DNA from 3 places in the Aromatoleum evansii genome. Region 1 is predicted to be linked to each of the others. Evidence: predicted binding sites of a transcription regulator. Region 1 holds the regulator's gene; each other region holds the start of a gene.
What was found. The regulator sigma-54, encoded in region 1, starts transcription at its own class of promoters, with help from an activator protein. The targets are predictions, from matches to a motif close to TGGCACGCTTNCTGCTNA.
Positions count from the first base shown of each region.

Region 2: the regulator sigma-54 is predicted to act here: its motif matches at 2,969-2,986, upstream of U5817_RS24055 (TorF family putative porin).
Region 3: the regulator sigma-54 is predicted to act here: its motif matches at 2,418-2,435, upstream of nifE (nitrogenase iron-molybdenum cofactor biosynthesis protein NifE).

Region 1 covers NZ_CP141259.1:5,030,088-5,037,690, reverse strand. Annotated here, with positions in the region: gene U5817_RS23595 (transglycosylase SLT domain-containing protein) at 1-925, opposite strand, end outside; gene U5817_RS23590 (5-formyltetrahydrofolate cyclo-ligase) at 965-1,582, shown strand; gene ilvA (threonine ammonia-lyase, biosynthetic) at 1,561-3,081, opposite strand; gene hprK (HPr(Ser) kinase/phosphatase) at 3,168-4,109, opposite strand; gene ptsN (PTS IIA-like nitrogen regulatory protein PtsN) at 4,078-4,563, opposite strand; gene hpf (ribosome hibernation-promoting factor, HPF/YfiA family) at 4,700-5,026, opposite strand; gene U5817_RS23565 (RNA polymerase factor sigma-54) at 5,056-6,504, opposite strand; gene lptB (LPS export ABC transporter ATP-binding protein) at 6,526-7,248, opposite strand; gene recX (recombination regulator RecX) at 7,235-7,603, opposite strand, start outside.
Region 2 covers NZ_CP141259.1:5,134,070-5,141,672, forward strand. Annotated here, with positions in the region: gene U5817_RS24040 (multidrug effflux MFS transporter) at 1-578, opposite strand, end outside; gene U5817_RS24045 (YifB family Mg chelatase-like AAA ATPase) at 654-2,153, opposite strand; gene U5817_RS24050 (accessory factor UbiK family protein) at 2,439-2,702, opposite strand; gene U5817_RS24055 (TorF family putative porin) at 3,033-3,776, shown strand; gene glnK (P-II family nitrogen regulator) at 3,827-4,165, shown strand; gene U5817_RS24065 (ammonium transporter) at 4,177-5,640, shown strand; gene U5817_RS24070 (rhodanese-like domain-containing protein) at 5,812-6,258, shown strand; gene U5817_RS24075 (methyl-accepting chemotaxis protein) at 6,327-7,603, shown strand, end outside.
Region 3 covers NZ_CP141259.1:838,364-845,966, forward strand. Annotated here, with positions in the region: gene U5817_RS03780 (response regulator) at 1-926, shown strand, start outside; gene nifE (nitrogenase iron-molybdenum cofactor biosynthesis protein NifE) at 951-2,366, opposite strand; gene U5817_RS03790 (TlpA family protein disulfide reductase) at 2,702-3,208, shown strand; gene U5817_RS03795 (DUF47 domain-containing protein) at 3,404-4,042, shown strand; gene U5817_RS03800 (inorganic phosphate transporter) at 4,066-5,073, shown strand; gene U5817_RS03805 (DUF924 family protein) at 5,129-5,665, opposite strand; gene U5817_RS03810 (RNA polymerase sigma factor) at 5,996-7,216, shown strand; gene U5817_RS03815 (YciI family protein) at 7,347-7,603, shown strand, end outside.

The DNA.
Region 1 (7,603 bases):
CGCGCTGCTCGGCGCTCATCGGCACCTTGCCGGCGGCGCGGAACCAGCGCACCGCCCCCGGCGAGCCCTGCAAGGACCCGTGATGACCGAGGGTCGCGTGAATGTAGGCGCGCTCTTCGGCGCCCAGCCGCTCCTCGATGCGTGCGAAGCGCGCGTAGGCGGACGACACGTCCTCGCGCGCGACCCGGACCAGCGCGGCCAGTGCCAGCTCGCGTCCCGCGCGCGAGAGGGCGAAGTTCGCCGGCAGGCGGTCGAGCCAGGCCGCCGGGCTCTTCATCATGCGGTCGAAGTCGGCGAGCGGCGGCGCGTCGGCGCCCGGCATCCACGACAGCGTCGCGCGCGCGTTCGATGGGTTGCGGCTGTCGACCTGCCGCCGCACGCGCCACCACAGCTCGTCGCTGCCGATGTGGCCCGCCAAGGTCAGCGTGCGGAACACCGGCTCGCAGGCGCTATGGTTGTCCGCGAGCTCCATCCAGCGTGCGCGGACCTCCTCCAGCACGCTCAGGTCGCCCGACTCCAGGCGCGCATTGCGCTGCAGGCAGCGCAGCTCCGCGTCCGGTTCGCGCAGGTCCGCGTACACCTGAAGGAAACCGCTCCAGTCGTATTCGCGCGCCATGCGTCGCAGCCAGTCCGCGCGCAGCCGCTCGGCGAGCAGGCTGTCGGCCTCACGCAGCAGGAACTCGTTGAGCTCGTCGACCGGCGGCGCTTCGGGACGGGCGAGGATGTTCGTCAGCCGCCAGTAGCGCACGTAGGGATCGAGCACGTGCGGCTCGCGCTCCGCAGCGAGGCGCTCCAGCATTGCACGGTCGCCGGTGCGCAGCGCCTCGCGCGCGGCGAGGATGCGGTCGTCCCCGATCTGCCCGAAGGCTCCCTGCGTCAGGCTCGCCAGCGTCAGAGCCAGCGCCGCCCACAAACCCTTTGCCATCCCTTACCATCCCCTTTCAATCAGCCCGACCATACCACAGTGAATTCCGCCCATCCTGCCCCCGGCATAGATTCCGCCGATCCCTCCGAGCAGCGCCGCGCCCTGCGCGCCCGCACCATCGCCGCGCGTCAGGCGCTCACGGCGACGCATCGCGCCGCGCTGATGCGCCATCTGGAAATCCATCTCGGCGAACTCGTCGCTCGCCTGGCGCCGACGAGCCTGGGCTTCTGCTGGCCCTACCGCGGCGAGCCGGACCTGCGCGCCTGGGTCACGCACTGGCTGGCGGCGGACAGCGCGCGCGTCGCGCTGCTGCCCGTGGTGCCGCATCAGGCCGGCCCGATGGAGTTCCGCCGCTGGATTCCCGGCATGGAAATGCCGCTCGACCGCCACGGCATCCCGCATCCGGCGCACGGCGAGGCGGTCGTTCCCGACATGATCCTCGTGCCGTGCAACGCCTTCGACGCCGCGGGCTACCGCGTCGGCTACGGCGGCGGATACTTCGACCGCACCCTGGCGGTGATGGATCCCGTCGCGGTGGGGCTGGGCTTCGAGTTCGCGCGGGTCGATGACGTGTGGCCCCAGCCGCACGATCGTCCGATGGACTGGATCGTCACCGAGGCCGGCGCCTTCCCCGCTCAGCCCAGGAACATGCGGTAGGCAGGATTGGCCGACTCGTCCGCGTATTCGTAGCCGAGCCGGTCGAGGAAGTCCTGGAAGGCGCCCTTGTCCTCGGGCGGCACCTGCATGCCCACCAGCACGCGGCCGAAATCGGAGCCGTGGTTGCGGTAGTGGAACAGGCTGATGTTCCAATCCGAATGCAGGCTGGTGAGGAAGTTCATCAGCGCGCCGGGACGCTCGGGGAATTCGAAGCGGTACACCAGTTCGTTGTTCACGTGCGGTGCCCGGCCGCCGACCATGTAACGGATGTGGCTCTTCGCCATCTCGTCGTCGGTCAGGTCCACCGCGGGCAGCTCGTGGCGTTCCAGCATCTCGACCACGCGCGTCGCCTCGGCACGGTTATGCACCGCGACGCCGACGAAGATGTGGGCCCGCTGCGGATCGGCGTAGCGGTAGTTGAACTCGGTGATGTGACGGTTGCCGATCAGGCTGCAGAACTTGCGGAAGGAGCCCGGCCGCTCGGGGATCGTTATTGCGAACACTGCCTCGCGCTGTTCGCCGACCTCGGCGCGCTCGGCGACGAAGCGCAAGCGGTCGAAGTTCATGTTCGCGCCGGAAGCCACGGCAACCAGGTTCTTGCCGTGCAGGTTGTGGCGTTTCGCGTACTCCTTCGCGCCGGCGACCGCGAGGGCGCCCGAGGGCTCGAGGATGGAGCGTGTGTCCTCGAACACATCCTTGAGCGCCGCGCAGATCGCGTCGTTGTCGACCAGAATCATCTCATCGACGTACTGCTGGCACAGGCGGAAGGTCTCCTCGCCAACAAGTTTCACCGCAGTGCCGTCGGCGAACAGCCCGACCTGCTCGAGCTCGACGCGCCGGCCTTCGGCGAGCGAGCGCGTCATCGCGTCGGCGTCCACGGTCTCCACGCCGATGATCCTGGTTTCGGGGCGCAGGCGCTTGATGTAGGCCGCCACGCCGGCGATCAGGCCGCCGCCGCCGACGGCGCAGAACACCGCGTGGATCGGGTCAGGGTGCGCGCGCAGGATCTCCATGCCGATCGTGCCCTGGCCGGCGATCACGTCCGGGTCGTCGTAGGGATGGACGAAGGTCAGCTTCTCGGTCTTCTCGAGCTCCACCGCGTGGGCGTAGGCGTCGGAGTAGGAGTCGCCCGCGAGCACCACCTCGCCGCCGCGCGCCTTGACCGCCTCGACCTTGATCTGCGGCGTGGAGGTCGGCATCACGATCACCGCGCGCACGCCCATGCGCTGCGCGGAGAGCGCGACGCCCTGCGCGTGGTTGCCGGCCGAGGCGCAGATCACACCGCGCTTGAGGGCCTGCGGCGACAGGTGCGCCATCTTGTTGTACGCGCCGCGCAGCTTGAAGCTGAACACCGGCTGCATGTCCTCGCGCTTCAGGAAGACGCGGTTATGCACGCGCTCCGAGAGGTTCGTGGCGAGGTCAAGCGGCGTTTCCTCGGCCACGTCGTAGACGCGGGCATTGAGGATCTTTTCCAGGTAATCCGGTGTTGCGGCAGTCATCGGGGAAGCCTTCGCGGGGCGGCGCAAAGACATTGAGCGTATCAGCCGATGCGGCACTGCGGCAAGCGTCTTGCCGGCCGTGCCGTTCAGAGGGTTTCGCCGTCCGCGTCGAGCAGGCGCTGCTGGCGGTCGATGAATTCCTGCGTCGAATCGATGCCGCGCAACTGCAGGATGGTCGAGCGCACGGCAGCTTCGAGCAGCACCGCGATGTTGCGTCCGGCCGCGACCGGCAGGGTGGTGCGGATCACCGGCACGCCGAGGATGTCCTGCGTCTCGCGCTGCACCGGCAGGCGCGAGGGGTCGGACTGGCCCGGCAGGCGGCGTTCCAGATGCACGATCAGGCGCAGGCGCATCTTGCGCCGGCAGGCGGTCTCGCCGAAGATCGTGCGGATGTTGAGGATGCCCAGGCCGCGCACCTCGATGAAGTCCTTGAGCATCTCCGGGCAGCGCCCTTCGAGCACGGTCGGCGCGATGCGCGAGAACTCGACGATGTCGTCGGCGACCAGCCCGTGACCGCGCGAGATCAGCTCGAGCGCGAGCTCGGACTTGCCGGCGCCCGAGCTGCCGGTGATGAACACGCCGATGCCGAGCACGTCCATGAACACGCCGTGCAGGGAGATCTTCTCGGCGAGCTCGCGCGACATGTACAGGCGCAACTGGTCGATCACGCTCGCGGAGGGCTGCGGCGTCGTGATCAGCGCGACGTCGGCGTATTCGCAGATGCCGCGCAGGATGTCGGGGATCGCGCAGCCGTCGGCGACGATGATCGCCGGCGGGCGCGCACCGATGATCTCGGTGAGGTGGTGGGCGACCTTGTCGCGCGCATGGCGCTGCGCCCACGCGAGTTCGGCCGCGCCCAGGATCTGGATGCGCGTCGGGTGGATCAGGTTGAGGTGGCCGACGAGGTCGGCTGGCCAGATGCGCTCTTCGTTGACCGAGATGACCCGGTCCAGCCGGCCGCTGACGTGCGTCAGCTCCAGCTGTTCGCGGTGCAGGTCATACAGCCGCGCGACGCTGGTCTGCCGCATGCGGGCCCCAGGAGGCGAACAGCGAATGGATCGTTGCGACGTCGGGTGCGTTCTGCAGTTGCTCGCGGAAATCGCGGTCGCTGAACATCTGTGCGAGCTCGGAGAGCAGTTGCAGGTGGGTCTCGTTGGCCTGCTCGGGCACCAGCAGCACGAACAGCATCGTGACCGGGCGGCCGTCGGGGGCGTCGAACTGCACCGGGACCGAAAGGCGCAGGAAGGCGCCGGCGGCGTCCTTCAGGCCCTTGATGCGGCCGTGGGGAATGGCGATGCCCTGGCCCAGGCCGGTCGAGCCGAGGCGTTCACGTGAAAACAGGCTGTCGAAGACGACGCTGCGGGCGATGCCCTGATTGTTCTCGAACAGGAGGCCGGCTTGTTCGAAGACGCGCTTCTTGCTGCTCGCGTCCAGATCGATGACGACGTTCGAAGGAGGCAGGAGTTCGGCGATGAGGCTCATGCGGATCACCACCTGCACGACACGGGCCGTGCCGCTGCCGATCGGGGGCGGGAGGAGGCTCGGGGTGTGCGGCAGGCGCGGGTTGAAAACGCGCGAATTATAAACACACCCCGGACCCCCGGCGTGAACTAAAGGATCACAGCTCGGTCGGTTGCTGGTGCTTCAGCGTGTCGTGGCCATGGTCGTGGTTCTTGCCCTTGTATTTGAGCACCTGGCGGTCGAGCTTGTCGGCCATGCTGTCGATCGCCGCGTACATGTCACCGTCCTCGCTCTCGACGTAGATGTCCTTGCCGCGCACGTGCAGCGTGACTTCCGCCTTCTGGCGCAGCTTCTCCACCGACAGGATCACGTTGACGCTGGTCACGTTGTCGAAGTGGCGGATGACGCGATCCAGCTTGGTGTTGACGTACTCGCGGATCGCGGGGGTGACTTCGACGTGATGTCCGGTGATGGTGAGATTCATGATGTTTCCTCGTATTGTCAGATCGTCTTTCAGATCGCTTTGCGCAGGCTGACCGGCGGGATATTGAGTGACTCGCGGTACTTCGCGATCGTCCTGCGTGCCACCACGATACCCTGCTGGCCCAACAACTCGGCAATTTTCGCGTCGGACAGGGGCTTTTTCCTGTCTTCGGCCTCCACCAGCTGGCGAATCAGCGCTCGAATCGCCGTGGAAGATGCCGCCCCACCGGTGTCGGTGGCAACGTGGCTGCCGAAAAAATACTTCAGTTCAAACACGCCGCGCGGTGTGGCCATGAACTTCTGCGTCGTGACCCGCGAGACCGTCGACTCGTGCAGCTCGAGCTGGTCCGCGATCTCCCTCAACGTCAGGGGTCGCATCGCCACATCTCCATAATCGAAGAACTGCCGCTGCTGGTCAACGATCGCCTGCGAAACCCGCAGGATGGTGTCGAAACGCTGTTGCACGTTCTTGATCAGCCAGCGTGCTTCCTGCAGCTGGCTGGTGAGTGCGCCGCCCGATCCGCGGTTCTGCTGCAGGATGCTGGCGTACAGCGAATTGATGCGCAGCTTGGGCATCGCCTCGGGGTTGAGCGTGACCGTCCAGCGGTTGCGCACCTTGCGCACGACGACGTCCGGCAGGATGTAGCGCGTCTCCTGCACCGAGTGCTGGGAGCCCGGATGCGGGTCGAGACGGCAGATCAGCGCGTGCGCGGCGCGCAGCGCGTCGTCGTCGCAGCCGGTGGCGCGCTTGATGCGCAGGAAGTTGCGCTCGGCGAGCAGGTCGAGGTGCTCGTCGACGATCTTCAGCGCGAGGTCGCGCGTCGGGCAGGAGGGCATCGCCCTGAGCTGCAGGCTCAGGCATTCCTGCGGGTTGCGCGCGCCGATGCCGGCCGGGTCGAGGTTCTGTACGTGGTGCAGCGCGATCGAGAGGTCGTCGAGGTCGTATTCGAGCTCGGGCGGCAGCAGCGGCAGCAGTTCTTCGAGCGACTGGTTGAGGTAGCCGTCCTCGTCCAGCGCCTCGATGATGAAGCGCACCAGCGCGCGGTCGCGGTCGGACAGCGGCGACAGGCTCACCTGCTGGTCGAGGTGGTCGCGCAGGCTGGTGCCGGCGGCCTGCAGTTCCTGGAAATCGGTGTCGTCGTCATCGTCGCGGTTCGAGGAGCCGCTGCTCGCGCTCGACCATTCGCCGGCTTCGTCGAAGCTTGCCGGCTCGCTCTCGCCATGCGCCTCCTCGGGGGAGGCAGGTGTTTCGGCCTGGTTGCCGGCGGCTTCGCTCGGCTCGCTCGAGCCCTGGGCCGCGCCCGGCGAAAAATCGCTGCCGTCGCCGTCCTCGCGCTCGAGCATGGGATTCTCGAGGAGGAAGCGTTCCAGCTCCTGGTTCAGCTCCAGCGTGGACAGCTGCAGCAGCTTGATCGATTGCTGCAGCTGCGGCGTCAGCGTGAGGTGCTGGGAGATCTTGAGCTGGAGGGACGGTTTCATGGCGCTTCGCCGATAGTGGGCTCAGAGGCGGAAATGCTCGCCGAGATAGACGCGGCGAACCTGTTCGTTGGCGACGATCTCGTCGGGGCGTCCGCTGGCGAGCACGCGGCCTTCGCTGATGATGTAGGCACGGTTGCAGATGCCGAGCGTCTCGCGCACGTTGTGGTCGGTGATCAGCACGCCGATGCCGCGGTCGCGCAGGAAGCGGATGATCTTCTGGATATCGAGCACGGCGATCGGGTCGACGCCGGCAAAGGGCTCGTCGAGCAGGATCAGGCGCGGGTCGGTCGCGAGCGCGCGGGCAATCTCGCAGCGGCGCCGTTCGCCGCCGGACAGCGAGACCGAGGTGTTGTCGCGCAGGTGCGCGATGCCCAGTTCCTCGAGGAGTTCCTCGAGAAGCTCGTCGACGCGTGCGCTGCCGAGGCCCCGCAGCTCCAGCACGGCGCGGATGTTCTCGGCGACGGTGAGCTTGCGGAATACGCTCATTTCCTGTGGCAGGTAGGACAGGCCGAGGCGCGCGCGCGCATGCACGGGCAGGTGCGTGAGCTCGGCGTCGTCGAGGCGGATGTCGCCGCCGTCGGCACGCACGAGGCCCACGATCATGTAGAAGCAGGTGGTCTTGCCGGCGCCGTTGGGGCCGAGCAGGCCGACCACTTCGCCGCTGCCGACCTCGAAGCCGACATCGTGGACGACGGTGCGCGCCTTGTAGCGCTTCTGCAGTCCGGCGACCTTAAGCAGACTCATCGGGGTTCTCTTTCAATATCTTGCGTATCACGTCGGTGCCGAAGCCGCGCCCCTGCAGGAATCTCGCCTGCCTGGCCCACTCGCGCGCGTCGGCCGGCGTGGCGCCGAACTTGCCGCGCCACACGGTGCGGGCGCGTTCGACGTCATCCTCGACCGCCTCGACATCGAGTGCGGCGTCTATCGTGTCGCGTCCGACGCCGCGCTGGGCGAGCTCACGGCGCAGCCGCGCGGTGCCGAAGCGGGCGGCCTTGCTGCGCACCCAGGCTTCGGCGAAGCGGTGGTCGCTGAGCAGGCCCAGTTCGGTGATGCGGTCGAGCACGTCTTCGATCTCGTCGGCGGAGCCGTGCGGGGCGAG
Region 2 (7,603 bases), 100 kb from region 1:
GGATGGCGGTGCTCGGCGAGCAACGTCTCGGGCAGGAAGCGCCAGGTGAGGAAGGCCAGCAGCGCGCCGAAGAAGGCGAGGAAGAAGAAGATCGCCCGCCAGCCCGCCGCGGCCAGCAGCAGCCCGCCGATGATGGGCGCGATCGCCGGCGCGACGCCGAAGATCAGCATCACGCGCGACATCAGCCGCTGCGCGTGCGCCCCGTCGAACAGGTCGCGGATCACCGCCCGCCCGACCACCATGCCCGCGCCGCCGACCATGCCCTGCAGCGCGCGGCCCACCCACAGCCATTCGATCGACGGCGCCAGCGCACACACCAGCGAGGCCAGCGCGAACAGCACGCTGCCGGCGATGAGCACGTGGCGGCGGCCGAAATGGTCGGCGAGCGCACCATGCCACAGCACCATGAAGGCAAAAGTCGCCATGTAGGCGGTCAGCGTCTGCTGGATCTGCAGCTGCGATGCGCCGAGCTCTGCGCCCATCGCGCCGAAGGCCGGCAGGTAGGTGTCGATGGAAAACGGCCCGATGGCGGCGAGCGCGGCGAGGACAAACGCTAGCCAGGGCGAAGTGGCGGGCATCAGGGGAATCTCTGGGGCGTCTTGTTATTGGCTACCGTGCGCCCCTGCCGCGTCTGCGTCCCCCGCGGGGCCGCGTCAGCGGGGATCGAGGCCGCGCCGGTACTGGATCGCCTCGGCCAGATGCGCCGGACCGACGCGCTCGGCGCCGGCCAGGTCCGCGATCGTGCGGGCGACCTTCAGGATGCGATGATACCCGCGTGCGGACAGGTTCAGCCGCCGGATCGCCTGATCGAGCAGCGCCTTGCCCTGAGAGTCGGGCGCACACAGCGCATCGACGCGCCCCGGCGCGAGGTGGCTATTTGCCCCGCCCTGCCGTTCCCGTTGCACCGCCCGGGCCTGCACGACGCGCTCGCGCACGGTCGCGCTGGGTTCGCCGGCCGGCTGCGCGGTCATCTCCCCATGGTCGAGCAGCGGCACCTCGATGACGAGGTCCATGCGATCGAGCAGCGGCCCCGACAGGCGTCCGCGGTAGCGCGCGACCTGGTCGGGCGTGCAGCGGCAGCGTCCGCCCTTGTCCCCCGCGTGGCCGCAGGGGCAGGGATTCATCGCCGCGACGAGTTGGAAGCGCGCGGGAAACTCGGCCCGCTGCCGTGCGCGCGACACCGTCACGGTGCCGGTCTCCAGCGGCTCGCGCAGCGCCTCGAGCACGCGGCGGTCGAATTCCGGAAGTTCATCGAGGAACAGCACGCCATGGTGGGCGAGGCTGATCTCGCCCGGCTTCGGGTTCGCGCCGCCGCCCACGAGCGCCGGCGCGGACGCCGAGTGGTGCGGCGCGCGGTACGGCCGACGGCCCCAGCGGCGGGCATCGAAACCGCCTTCCAGCGACTGGATCGACGCACTCTCGATCGCCTCCCCCTCGTCGAGCGGCGGCAACAGGCTCGGCAGGCGACGCGCGAGCATGGACTTGCCGGTGCCGGGCGGGCCGAACATCAACAGCGAATGCGCCCCGGCCGCGGCAACCTCGAGGGCGCGCCGGGCTTGCAGCTGCCCCTTCACCTCGGCGAGATCGGGTTCGTCCTCGCGCCCTTCCGCGAGGGGTGGCGGCAGCCGGCGCGCGAGCGGCGTATGGCCGTTGAGATGCGCGCACACCGCCAGCAGGCTCGTCGCGGGCAGCACGCTGGCGCCGCGTGCGAGCGCCGCCTCGTCTGCGTTCGCGGCGGGCAGCACCAGCGCGCGGCCGCTGCGGCCACTCTCCAGCGCCATCGCGAGGCCGCCGCGCACCGCGCGCAGGCTGCCGTCGAGCGATAGCTCACCGACGAACTCATGCTTCGCGAGCCCCGCCGCATCGACCTGGCCCGACGCAACGAGAATGCCCAGCGCGATCGGCAGGTCGAAGCGCCCGCCCTCCTTGGGCAGGTCGGCGGGTGCGAGATTGACGGTGATGCGGCGTTGCGGGAATTCGAACTGCGAAGTCGCGATCGCGGCGCGCACGCGTTCGCGCGCCTCGCGGACTTCGGTGTCGGGCAGGCCGACCAGGTTGAATGCGGGCAGGCCGTTGGCGAGATGGACTTCCACCGTCACCTCGGGCGCGCCCATGCCCGCGAGCGCCCTGGTGCGTACGAGAGCCAGCGACATCGGTACCTCCGGAATGGACTGCACGCAGTCTACCGGAGGCGATGACAAATAGCTAAGCAGGGCAGCGGCATCACGTCCAGTCGTGCAACACGGCACACGTCTGTCGGGCGCAGTGGGCCGATGTGGGAGCGGCTTCAGCCGCGAATCGGCGGATCACTGCGCAACACCGCTGCTTCGCGGCTGAAGCCGCTCCCACACAGTTGCTCCCACGAAAAGCACGGTTCGGCTGCTCGTGAGATTGAGCGCCGGGCAAGCCAAGGCATGCTCAAGCCATGGGGAAGGCTCTCACTCCTCGTCGCGGTCGGCGCGAGCGCGTGCGAGTTCGGATTCCAGCGTGGCGACGCGGTCTTCCAGTTCGGCGAGCTTCTGGCGCGCGTGCGCGAGCACCTCGCGCTGCACGTCGAATTCTTCGCGCGTGACCAGATCGAGCTTGCCGAAGGCGCTGCCGAGCAGGGCCTTGGCGTTCTTTTCGAAGTCTTTCGCGGGATTGCTCGCGGCGAGTTCGGACAACTTGGCACCGATCTCGTCGAGGAAGCGGGGGCCTGCCATGTAGATACCTCTGGTGCGTAAGCGAAGAGCAAAAGTCTAGCACGGGCGCGGGAGCGAGTACGGACGGACGCCCGCCGCGCCCCATTCCGGTGTGCGGCCCGGCTGCCTGGGACGTCACGCACCACGAAATCGACTAGAACGCACCATGGAGGTGCATTTCGTGCGCAGACACTCTGCTGCAAGTGCACAAAATTCCGTGCGCAACGCCGCTCCAAAACAGCTTTTTTCTTTTCTAAACAATATCTTGCGCTACCGTTTCCGCAACTTGGCACGCCGCATGCAAAGGAGGACTCGCCAGCAATCAAACACCAACCATCAAGGAGCAACACCATGCACAAGCGCATCATCGCCCTGGCCGTTGCAGCAGCCCTCCCGCTAATCGCCTCCGGCACGGCCGCCGCCGGCGACAGCCCGATCGCCGCGAACGTCGCCCTCGTCTCCGACTATGCCTACCGCGGCATCAGCCAGACCGACGAGAAGCCGGCGCTGCAGGGCGGCTTCGATTATGCGCATTCGAGCGGCCTTTACATCGGCGTGTGGGGCTCGAACGTGTCCTGGCTGAGCGACCTCGAGCGCGGCACCGGCGAGAACTCGGGCAACAGCCTCGAGCTGGACGTCTACGGCGGCTACAAGGGCACGATCGGCGACATCGGCTACGACGTCGGCCTGCTGCAGTATGTCTATCCGGGCGAATTCGACTCGAGCTGGCGCAACACGATCGGCCTGAAGAACCCGAACACGCTGGAAGGCTACGTCGGCCTGTCGTGGCAGTTCCTGTCCTTCAAGTACTCGAACTCCTTCACCAACCTGTTTGGCGCGCCGGACTCCAAGGGCAGCCAGTACTTCGACCTGTCGGCCGCCTACGAGGTGATCCCGGGCACGACGCTCAACGCCCACGTCGGCCACCAGATGATCGCCGGCCCGGCCGAGTCCTACTCCGACTGGAAGGTCGGCGTGAGCCAGGCCGTCGCGGGCGTCACGCTCGGCCTGCACTACGTGGATACCAACATGAAGGACAAGAGCGACTTCGACGCCGACGGCCGCTACGTCGTAAGCCTCAGCAAGACCTTCTGAGCCTGCAACGCCGCGGGGCTCCGGCCCCGCAACACTGAAAGGAAAGCATCATGAAATTCGTCACCGCCATCATCAAGCCCTTCAAGCTCGACGAAGTGCGCGAGGCCCTCTCGGCGATCGGCGTGCAGGGCATCACCGTCACCGAGGTCAAGGGTTTCGGCCGGCAGAAGGGTCACACCGAGCTCTACCGCGGCGCCGAGTACGTCGTCGACTTCCTGCCCAAGGTGAAGATCGAGGCCGCCGTGCGCACCGAGCTGCTCGATCAGGTGATCGAGGCGATCGAGAAGTCCGCCGCCACCGGCAAGATCGGCGACGGCAAGATCTTCGTCTTCGACCTCGAGCAGGCCATCCGCATCCGCACCGGCGAAACGGGCGCCGAAGCGCTGTAAGGGAGAACACCATGAAAAAACTGTTTGCTGTCCTGCTTGCGGTCCTGGCGCTCGGCTTCGCCGGGCTCGCCAGCGCCGAGGATGCCCCGGCTGCGGCCGAGGCCATCACCGCGGTCGCCGACGCAGCCGCTGAAGCCGCGCCCGAAGCCGCCGCGGCGCCGGCCCCCACGGTCAACAAGGGCGACACCGCCTGGATGCTGACCTCCACCGCGCTGGTCGCCTTCATGGTGATCCCGGGCCTCGCGCTGTTCTACGGCGGCCTGGTGCGCTCGAAGAACATGCTGTCGGTGCTGATGCAGGTCTTCGTGATCTTCTCGCTGATGATCGTGCTGTGGTTCGTATACGGCTACAGCCTCGCCTTCACCGAGGGCAACGCCTTCATCGGCGGGCTATCGAAGGCCTTCCTCAGCGGCGTGACGGTCGATTCGGTCGCCGCGACCTTCAGCAAGGGCGTCGCGATCCCCGAGTTCGCCTACATCATCTTCCAGGCGACCTTCGCGGCGATCACCCCGGCGCTGATCGTCGGCGCCTTCGCCGAACGCATGAAGTTCTCCGCGGTCCTGCTGTTCATGGTGCTGTGGTTCACCTTCTCCTACCTGCCGATGGCCCACATGGTGTGGTACTGGGCGGGCCCGGATGCCTACGTGGATGCCGCCGCGGGTGAAGCCGCCGCTGCGACCGCAGGCTTCCTGTTCCAGAAGGGCGCGCTCGACTTCGCCGGCGGCACCGTGGTGCACATCAACGCGGCGATCGCGGGTCTCGTTGGCGCCTTCATGATCGGCAAGCGCATCGGCTACGGCCGCGAATCGATGGCCCCGCACTCGCTGACGCTGACCATGGTCGGTGCGTCGATGCTGTGGATCGGCTGGTTCGGCTTCAACGCCGGCTCCAACCTCGAAGCCAACGGCCTCACCGCGCTCGCCTTCCTCAACACGATGGTCGCGACCGGCATGGCGGCGATGTCCTGGATGGTTGCGGAATGGCTGATGAAGGGCAAGCCCTCGCTGCTGGGTGCGGCCTCGGGCGCGGTGTCGGGCCTGGTGGCGATCACCCCGGCCTGCGGCTGGGTCGGCCCGATGGGCGCGCTGGTGATCGGTCTGCTCGCCGGCGTGATCTGCCTGTGGGGTGTGAATGGCCTCAAGCGCATGCTCGGCGCCGACGACGCGCTCGACGTGTTCGGCGTGCATGGCGTGGGCGGCATCCTCGGCGCGATCCTGACCGGCGTGTTCGCCAACCCGGACCTCGGCGGCGTCGGCGTGTATGACTACGTCGCCAATGCGGTCGCGCCGTTCTCGACCTCGGCGCAGGTCACCAGCCAGATCTGGGGCGTGGTGGTCGCGATCGTGTGGTCGGGCGTCGTGTCGGTGGTCGCCTACAAGATCGTCGATGTGCTGATCGGCCTGCGCGTGCCGGAAGAAGAGGAACGCGAAGGCCTCGACATCACGGCCCACGGCGAAACGGCCTACCACATCTGACCATCTCCGGATCGCTCCCTCGTCCGGTCCTGCAACGGGCGCCCCTTCGGGGGCGCCCGTTTTCGTTCACCCCGGCAAACACCGGGCCCAGCATTGCCACTACCGCGAAATAGGTATTACTATTCGAATATACTTAGTTGCTTACTTTTTCTTACACACGCCGAGGGTTCCATGATCCGCATCCTTTCACGCATCGCCGCCGCCACGCTGCTCTCCTTCACGGCCGTTGCCGCGCATGCCGTCGACAACCCGACCAGCTTGGCCGGCGCAACGGTGGTCACGCCCGAGCAGGCCCGCGATCTGCAATCGAAGGGCGCGGTCGTCATCGACGCGCGCTCGGCGGCCGAATATGCCGAAGGCCATATCGACGGCGCCATCAACGTACCGTACAAGGAAAAGAGCGAGAAGAAGCCGGACTTCGACTCCTCCGCCGACAGCGTCGACCTGGCCAAGCTGCCGAGCGACAAGGCCAAGCCCATCGTGACCTACTGCAACGGCCACGACTGCTGGAAGAGCTACAAGCTGTCGATTGCCGCGATGAAGGCCGGCCACACCAAGGTGAACTGGCTGCGCGACGGCCTGCCCGGCTGGAAGGCCAAGGGCCTCCCGGTCAAGTAAGGCGCAGCACGGGCGAAGCGCAGGCTGCGCCCGTCGCGGCGCAACCTGCGGCTTTGCAAGGAATACCGATGCGCACCACCCTCTCGCTGAAAGCGAAACTCTACGCCCTGGCGGCCTTCGCACTCGCGATGATCGTCGCCATCGCGGCCATGCTCTTCTACGGCAACGCGTCCTCGACCGAGGCACTGCGCCGGGTGTATGAAGAAAACGCCCTCCCGCTGCGCAAGATCCAGGCGGTGAGCGACCAGCTCGGCGAGGTGCGCTTCCGCATCGCCGGGGTGATCACCGACCAGATGCCCGCGCCCGGCTCGCGCCGCCATCTCGCCGAAGTACGCGAGTCGCTGCCCGGATTGTGGGCCGAATACCGCCAGATGTCCGCGACAGGCGCCGACGAAACGGCCGAACTCGCGCTGACCGAGAAGCTCGAACAGGGCCTCGCGACCCTGCCCGCACTCTTCGCCAAGCTCGACGCGGCCTACTCGGCGAGCAACGACAAGGAACTGCTCACCGGCATCCTCGAGGACGACTGGCCGCCGGTCATCACCAGCGTCTCCAAACCGCTCGCGGAACTCCTCGCCCTGCGCACCCAGGAGGTGGAGCAGGTCTATCATGAAGCCGCGCGCATGGAGCGCGAACTGAACCGCTATGCCACGATCCTCGTCGGCAGTGCCGTCGTTCTGCTCGCGATCTTCACCACGCTGATCATCCGCGCCATCACCCGCCCCGTCGCCGACGTGCAGCACGCCCTGGCGCAGGTCGCCCGGGGAGACCTGACGGCCAAGAGCACCGTGCACAGCGGCGACGAGCTGGGGGAAATGGCGCGCGCCATCAATGCTTCGCTCGAAACCCTGTGCCGGACGCTGGCCCAGGTTCGCCAGGGTTCCGACCGCGTCGCCGAAGCGTCCGAGAACGTGCGCGCGAGCGCGCGCGACATCCACGACCGCGCGCAGGTTCAGTCCGACGAGGTCATGAAGATGACCGCCGCGATGCAGCAGTTGACGGTCTCCGTGGGCGAAATCTCGACCGGTTCGGCGCAGGTGTCCGACGCGGCGACCCGCGCCAACGAGGCCGCCGAGCGCGGCGGCCGGCTGATGCGCGAGAGCCGCGTCGCCACCGACCGCGCCCGGCATGCCTCGGTCGAAGCGACGCAGGCGGTGAACGCGCTGTCCTCGTCCATCCAGCAGATCAACGCCATCTCCACAGTGATCCGCGAGATTGCCGACCAGACGAACCTCCTCGCGCTCAATGCGGCGATCGAGGCGGCGCGCGCGGGCGAGGCCGGGCGCGGCTTCGCGGTGGTCGCCGACGAAGTGCGCAAGCTCGCCGAGCGCACCGGCCACAGCAC
Region 3 (7,603 bases), 1.2 Mb from region 1:
AGCCGGTCACCGCCTCCGCCTTGTTCGACACGGCCATCCGGCTGCTCGACGGCGCCCTGCGTCCGGCCAGGGCGCACGCCGCCACCGGCGACGCCCCGGCCGACCTCGCTGCGATCCGCGGTGCGCGGCTGCTGCTCGTCGAGGACAACGAGCTCAATCAGGAGGTCGCGAGCGAGCTGCTCGGCGCCGCCGGCTTCCGTGTCGATATCGCCGCCAATGGTGAAGAGGCGGTGCAGCGCGTGCAGCAGGCCTCCTACGACCTAGTGCTGATGGACATGCAGATGCCGGTGATGGATGGCGTGACCGCGACGCGTGCGATCCGCCGCCTGCCCGCCTGCGCCGGCCTGCCTATCGTCGCGATGACCGCCAATGCGATGGCAGGCGATCGCGAGCAATGCATCGACGCGGGGATGAACGATCACGTCGCCAAGCCCATCCAGCCCGACCGCCTGTGGGCGGCGCTGCTGCGCTGGATCGCGCCGCGCGGCGACGCGACGGCCGCGGACAGTCCGGCAGCGACGGCGCCTGCCGCTGCCGCGCCGCGCGTCGTGCTGGCAAGGCTCAGGCTGATTCCGGGACTCGATCCCGACCTCGGTGTGCGCCGCCTGATGGGGAAGGAGGACTTCTACCTCTCCCTGCTGCGCAAGTTCGTCAGCGGCTATGGGGATTTCACCGCGCGCCTGGACGCGGCCCTCGCCGGCGGCGACCTCGCCGCGGCCGAGCGTCTCGCCCACTCGCTGAAAGGACTGGCGGGGCAGATCGGCGCCGCGCCGATGCAGGAGGTCGCGGCCGGACTCGAGCGTTGTCTCCATGAAGGCGCCCCCGCCGCGGAGATCGACGACGCCCGCGACCGTGCCGCGCGCGCGCTCGCCGACCTGATCGAAGCGATGACCCGGGCGCTGCCGGCTCCCGAAACGGTCCTGTAGTCCTCACGGGCTTGTCGCGGACGCTCACGCCGTGGCCACGCGCTCGCCCCAGCCCTCCGGCTGCTCCCACGGCGCCGGCTGTCGCACCTGCGCCCAGATCGGGTTGTACAGCGCCTTGTCGATCTCCGCGACCAGATTCACCACGCCCTCGTAGCCCGCGAGCGCGTGATGGCGCTCCTGGTTGATCTCCACCCAAGGCGTCTTCGCCTTCAGCGCGACGAACTGCGAGCGTCCGCCCGACAGCATCACGTCGGCCTTCGACTCCTTCAGCATCCGGTACATCTCGCGCGGCGGCAGCTCGTCGAACATGTGCGCGTCGGTGCCCATGATCTCGACGACCTTCGCGCGGTCGCCCTGCGTCGATTTGCGCATCGAGGTGCCGACGATCTCCATGCCCACCTCCTGCAGCGCCGACACCACGCTCCACGACTTCACCCCGCCGGTGAACAGCAGCACGCGCCTGCCCGCGAGGCGCGCACGGTACTTCTCCAGCCGCGCCCACGCGCGCGCCTCCTCGCGTGCGATCAGCGCCTCGGCGCGCGCCGGCAGGTCTGCCGGGGCGCCGCGCTCGACCAGCAGGCGCGAGATCCTGCGCAGGCAGTCCGACATGTCCGCGATACCGTAGAAGCTGCCCTCGAAGAACGGGATGTCGTAGCGCTCCTGCATCTTGCGCGCGATGTTGATCAGCGCCTGCGAGCACAGCATGATCGCCGCCTTTGCGCGATGCGAGCCCGCGATGTCGCGGTAGCGCGCGTCGCCGCAGAAGGTCGCCAGCACGCGGATGCCCAGCTCGTCGAAGAGCGGCTTCACCTGCCAGAACTCGCCGACCACGTTGTATTCGCCGATCAGGTTGATGTCGCAGTCCGTGGTGTATTCCGGCTCCAGCGTGCCGACGACGTGGTCGAGCAGCGCCTCGCCGCCGAGCTTGTTGCCGAGGTTCTTGCTGCCCGCGAAACCTGGGGCATTCACCGGGATCACCGGCGTGCCGAACTTCGCGGAGGCCGCCTTGCACACGCCTTCCACGTCGTCGCCGATCATCGCCGGCAGGCAGGTCTGGTACACGAAGATCGCCGGCGGATTCACCTTGTCGACGATCTCCTTGATCGCGCGGTACAGGCGCTTCTCGCCGCCGTAGATCACATCGAACTCCGCCATGTCGGTGGTGAAGCCCGTGCGGTAAGTCTGCGGGCCGGACGAATACACGTGGCGCGAATCCCACGAATTGCCTTCGCACGCGATCGGCCCATGCACGAGGTGGGCGACGTCCACCACCGGCTGCAGCGCGATCTTCGCGCCATCGAAGGCACAGCCGCCGGCCGCCGCACCCGGCGTCAGCGGCTTCTTGCAGCCTTCCTTGCGTGCCTTGTCGCTCTTCGCCTGGTTCGTCGCGCAGCCGGGCTCGATCAGCAGGCTGTCGATTCTCTGTTTGAGTGCGCTCATGTCGGTTTCCTGTATGCGCCCGTGGCGCGGGGGTCGGGGGACGGGGAAACCGATGCACGATCGGTGCCAGACTCAGCGGTACGTAAAATCAATGACTTGCAGGCATTACGCGAATGCTGTCGAACTCGCGACAGTCAATTTGTCGGGGAGGCGACACGGGGCGCAGTGGGAGCGGCTTCAGCCGCGAATCGGCCGCAGCCCTTGAGACTCCGCCCATTCGCGGCTGAAGCCGCTCCGACGGAACAGCACGGGCGCCGCCGTGTCGGAGCTTCCTCAGCCCTGCTATGCTCAGGCTTTCGCGGCGTACCGCGCCGCGCTTCCGACCCGTAGCCAAGATGAAGAAAGCCCTCCTTTCCCTCGCCCTGAGCCTCGCCGCAATGTCCGGACCGGCCGTCGCTGCCCCCGGAGAAGTGCCCGAAGGCGGCACCTTGCAGCAGATGCCGATGCAGGGCCTTACCGGCGGCTCGAAGCTGCTCGGCGACTATCGCGGCAAGCCTCTGATCATCAACGTCTGGGCCAGCTACTGCCCGCCCTGCCTGGCCGAGATGGGCTCGCTGGAGCGCCTGTCGAAGCGTTACGGCAAGCAGTTCAACGTGATCGGCATTTCCATCGACGACTACCCCGAGCGCGCGCAGGCCTTCCTCGCGCAGGCGAAGACCAGCTTCCCGCACTTCATCGACCGCAAACTCGCGCTCGAGAACATGCTCGGCGCCAACCGCATCCCGCTCACGGTGCTGGTCGATGCCGACGGGAAGATCCTGCACAAGGTTTACGGCGCCAAGGAGTGGGACAGCCCCGATACCGTCGAGGCCATCGGCAAGGCCTTCGGCCTGCGCATGTAAGCGGTGCGCGCCCGGGCGGCGCTCGGCGCATGAAGTTTCCCCGGGCGCAGCCGCGCGCAGGATACGGACGCGTTGGGGGATATGCCCCGGCGCGCGCATATTCCTGCGCAATATTTCCGGATGAAACATTACAGGATTGTTTCCGCTGGTAAAATCGCGGCCTAACTCCATACGGCCGTCCGGCAAAACAACATCATGTTCTCGCGCTTCATGCCCCGTGAGGGTCAGTTCTTCACGCTTTTCAACTCCCATGCAGATGAGATCGTGACCGGTGCCAAGGCCCTGGTCGCGCTGATGCAGGCCGTCGGAAAGGACGCATCGGCAGCGGCCAAGGCCACCGCCGACATCGACGAGATCGAGACCCGTGCGGACAAGGTGAATCATGACGTGATGGCGCTGATGCATTCCACGTTCATCACGCCGCTCGACCGCGACGAGATCCACCAGCTCATCTCGCGCATGGACGACGTGCTCGATACCATCCAGGACGTCGCCGAAACCGTCTCGCTGTACGACATCGGCGAGTCGACGGAGGAGGCCCTGCGCATCGCCGAGCTGTCGCTGTCCTGCGCCGAGAGCGTGCGTGCGGCAGTCGTGCTGCTGTCCAACATGGACAACGGCCGCGAGATCCTGCGCATCTGCCACGAGATCGACGGCTTCGAATCCGACGCCGACCGCGTCCTGCGCAAGGCGCTGTCGGGCCTCTTCCGCGACGAACCGGACGTTCGCGTGGTCCTGAAGATGAAGGGTGTGTACGAGCTGCTCGAATCGGTCACCGATCGCTGCAAGGACGTCGCCAAGATCCTCGAGGCCGTAGTGCTCGAAAACTCCTGATCCGCGATCTCCAGGAAAACGACATGGCAACTATGGAGATCGGGCTGGCCACGGTGATGTTCCTCGTGGTGCTGGCCCTGCTGTTCGACTTCATGAACGGCTTCCACGATGCGGCGAACTCGATCGCGACGGTCGTCTCGACCGGCGTGCTCAAGCCGCAGCATGCGGTCGCCTTCGCGGCCTTCTTCAACGTCGTCGCCATCTTCATCTTCCAGCTGAAGGTCGCGACCACGATCGGCAAGGGCACCATCGATCCCGCGGTGGTCGACCACGTCGTCGTGTTCGGCGCACTGGTCGGCGCGATCGCGTGGAACGTCATCACCTGGTACTACGGCATCCCGTCCAGCTCCTCGCACGCGCTGATCGGCGGCCTGGTCGGTGCCGCGGTCGCCAAGGGCGGCTTCGGCTCCCTGCTCGCCGCCGGCCTCATCAAGACCGTCGCCTTCATCCTCGTGTCGCCGATGCTGGGCTTCCTGCTCGGGTCGATACTGATGGTGATAGTGTCCTGGGTGTGCTTCCGAACGTCACAGCGCAAGGTCGACAAGTGGTTCCGCCGCCTGCAGCTCGTGTCGGCCTCGCTCTACAGCCTCGGCCACGGCGGCAACGACGCGCAGAAGACCATCGGCATCATCTGGATGCTGCTGATCGCCGCCGGCATCAGCCAGGGCTCGGACCCGGTGCCGATGTGGGTCGTCGTCACCTGCTACCTCGCCATCGGCCTCGGCACGATGTTCGGCGGCTGGCGCATCGTCAAGACCATGGGCCAGCGCATCACCAAGCTCAAGCCGGTCGGCGGTTTCTGCGCCGAAACCGGCGGCGCGATGACGCTGTTCCTCGCCACCGCGCTGGGCATCCCGGTATCGACCACCCACACCATCACCGGCGCGATCGTCGGCGTCGGCTCCTCGCGCAAGGTCTCGGCGGTGCGCTGGGGCGTGGCGGGCAGCATCGTCTGGGCGTGGATCCTCACCATCCCCTGCAGCGCGCTGATCGCAGCCGGCGCGTGGTACGTCGGCCGCATCATCCTCTGAGCGATCTGCACTGACCGAACGGTCCGTCCTCCGCGGCGGGCCGAAGCGGCCGGGTTCAGAAGCGCGAACCCGGCCGCTTCAGGAATTCGACCTCCTCCGGCGTCGATTCCCTTCCCAGAATCGCATTGCGATGCGGATAGCGCCCGAAGCGCTCGATGATCGCCTTGTGCCGCAGCGCGGAGTCGAGGCTGTCCGCGATGCCGTTGCGCTCGAAGAGCTGCACCGCAATCTCCTGGATCCTCGGCGACTCGCTGTGCATGAAGGGCATGTACAGGAAGCTGCGCTCCACCGGCCGCAGCGCCTGCTCCGCCCCCGCCGCAATCGCCTCCTGCGCCAGCGCCAGGGCCAGGGCGTCGCACACGAAGGCCGCGGGCGAATCGCGAAACATGTTGCGCGAAAACTGATCCAGCACGATCACCTCCGCCAGCCTCCCGGTGGGCGTCGCACGCCACGCGTACAACTCGCAGCGCGCAGCCTGCGCGTGTATTGCGCCGAAGCGTTCGGCGACCATGCGGTCGAAAGCGGCGTCCTTCTTCCACCACTGCGCGGGGGAAACCTCGTCGAACCAGAACTCCAGGATCTTTTCGTACATGGCTTGCTCCCGGGTGAGGTCGAACCGTTACGGGCTCTCGCCGGCCTTGTTCCTTCCTGCACAGTCGCTTCGGGATCCTTCTCCCGCGCGGGAATGCGGATCGTCGTCAGCGCAAAGTCGCTGACCTGCCGAGCGCCGCGCCACAGCTCGCGTCCGTTCTGAAGCAAAGGATCACAAAGTGCGATCGCGCCCGCCATTGAGCTGAGGGCGAGATGGACTAGTCTAAGGGATGTCCTTCGACAAGCGGAGCAGCCCGGGATGGTCGACCGCGATGCCTCATCGGACCCAGTGCGCCAATCCATGCCGGCGGCCGCGGCGGTGCGAGCGAAGGTGGAAGAAATCTATCGCACCGAGTCGCGCCGGGTGTTCGCCACGCTGATCCGCCTGCTCGGCGACTTCGACCTCGCCGAGGAGGGACTGCACGACGCCTTCCGCGCGGCTCTCGAACAGTGGCCCGAACAGGGCGTACCGGCCAATCCGCGTGCCTGGCTGGTTTCCACGGGGCGCTTCAAGGCGGTGGACACGTTGCGCCGCCGTGCGCGCTTCGACTTCGTCGAGGATCTGGATGACCGCCCCCATCCGGTCGGCGACGAATCGGCCGACGAAGGCAATCCCGGCGACAGCGTCGAGGACGACCGTCTGCGGCTGATCTTCACCTGCTGCCACCCGACACTGCCCACGGAGGCCCGCACCGCGCTGACGCTGCGCGAGGTGTGCGGCCTCACCACCGAAGAGATCGCGCGCGCCTTCCTCACCGCGCCGCCGACCGTGGCGCAGCGCATCGTGCGCGCCAAGGCCAGGATCCGCGACGCGCGCCTGCGCTACGAAGTGCCCGAGCGCGCCGAATTGCCGGCCCGGCTCGACAGCGTGCTGCGCGTGATCTACCTGGTATTCAACGAAGGCTACTCGGCCTCGGCCGGCGATTCGCTCACCCGTGCCGATCTGTCGGGCGAAGCGATCCGGCTCGGACGGCTGCTTGTCGAACTGCTTCCCGAACCCGAAGCGATCGGGCTGCTCGCGTTGATGCTGATCCAGGAGTCGCGCCGTGCCGCGCGCACCACGCCAGCCGGCGATCTGGTGCTGCTCGACGCACAGGACCGCTCGCGATGGCTGCACGAGCTGATCGCCGAGGGCACGGCACTGGTCGAGCGCGCGCTCCTGGCCGGACCCGCCGGCCCTTATGCGCTGCACGCCGCAATTGCCGCCGTGCATGCGGAGGCCCCTGTTGCCGGGGCAACCGATTGGGCCCAGATCGTCGGTCTTTACGACCTGCTGCTGCAGCGCGAACCGTCCCCGGTGGTCGAACTGAACCGTGGCGTGGCGATAGCGATGCGCGACGGCCCGGCGGCCGGGCTCGCGGTGATCGACACGATCCTGAACCGCGGCGAACTCTCCGACTACCACCTCGCCCACGCGGCGCGGGCCGATCTGTGCCGGCGCCTGGGCCGCCACGAAGAGGCGAGGGTGGCCTACCGGCGCGCTCTGGCGCTGACCCGGCAGGCCACCGAGCGCCGTTTCCTCGAGCGACGGCTCGCGGAACTGGCGGCGTGATGTTTCTTTTTGCAACGCGATGTCGATTTCGTCGTGCGCCGTTCGACCAGGGGTACGGAGGCCCCGATCGCGCCGATCGGCGCAGGCTGCCGAAGGCGGTCCACACCGCGCATTCAAGAGGAGAAGCCCGATGAAATACCTTTGCCTGATCTGTGCAGAGAAGGTCATGGAGCAGATGCCGCGCCCCGATGCAGACAAGCACTTCGAGGAGTACCGCGAGTTCACCGACGCGGTGCGCAAGAGCGGCCACTACCTCGGCTGCAACCGCCTGTTGCCCCCTGACGCCGCCAGCACCGTCCGGGTGCGCGACGGCCGGATCTCGGTCACCGACGGGCCGTGGGTCGAAACCAAGGAGCAGCTCGGCGGCTACTACCTGATCGAGGCCCG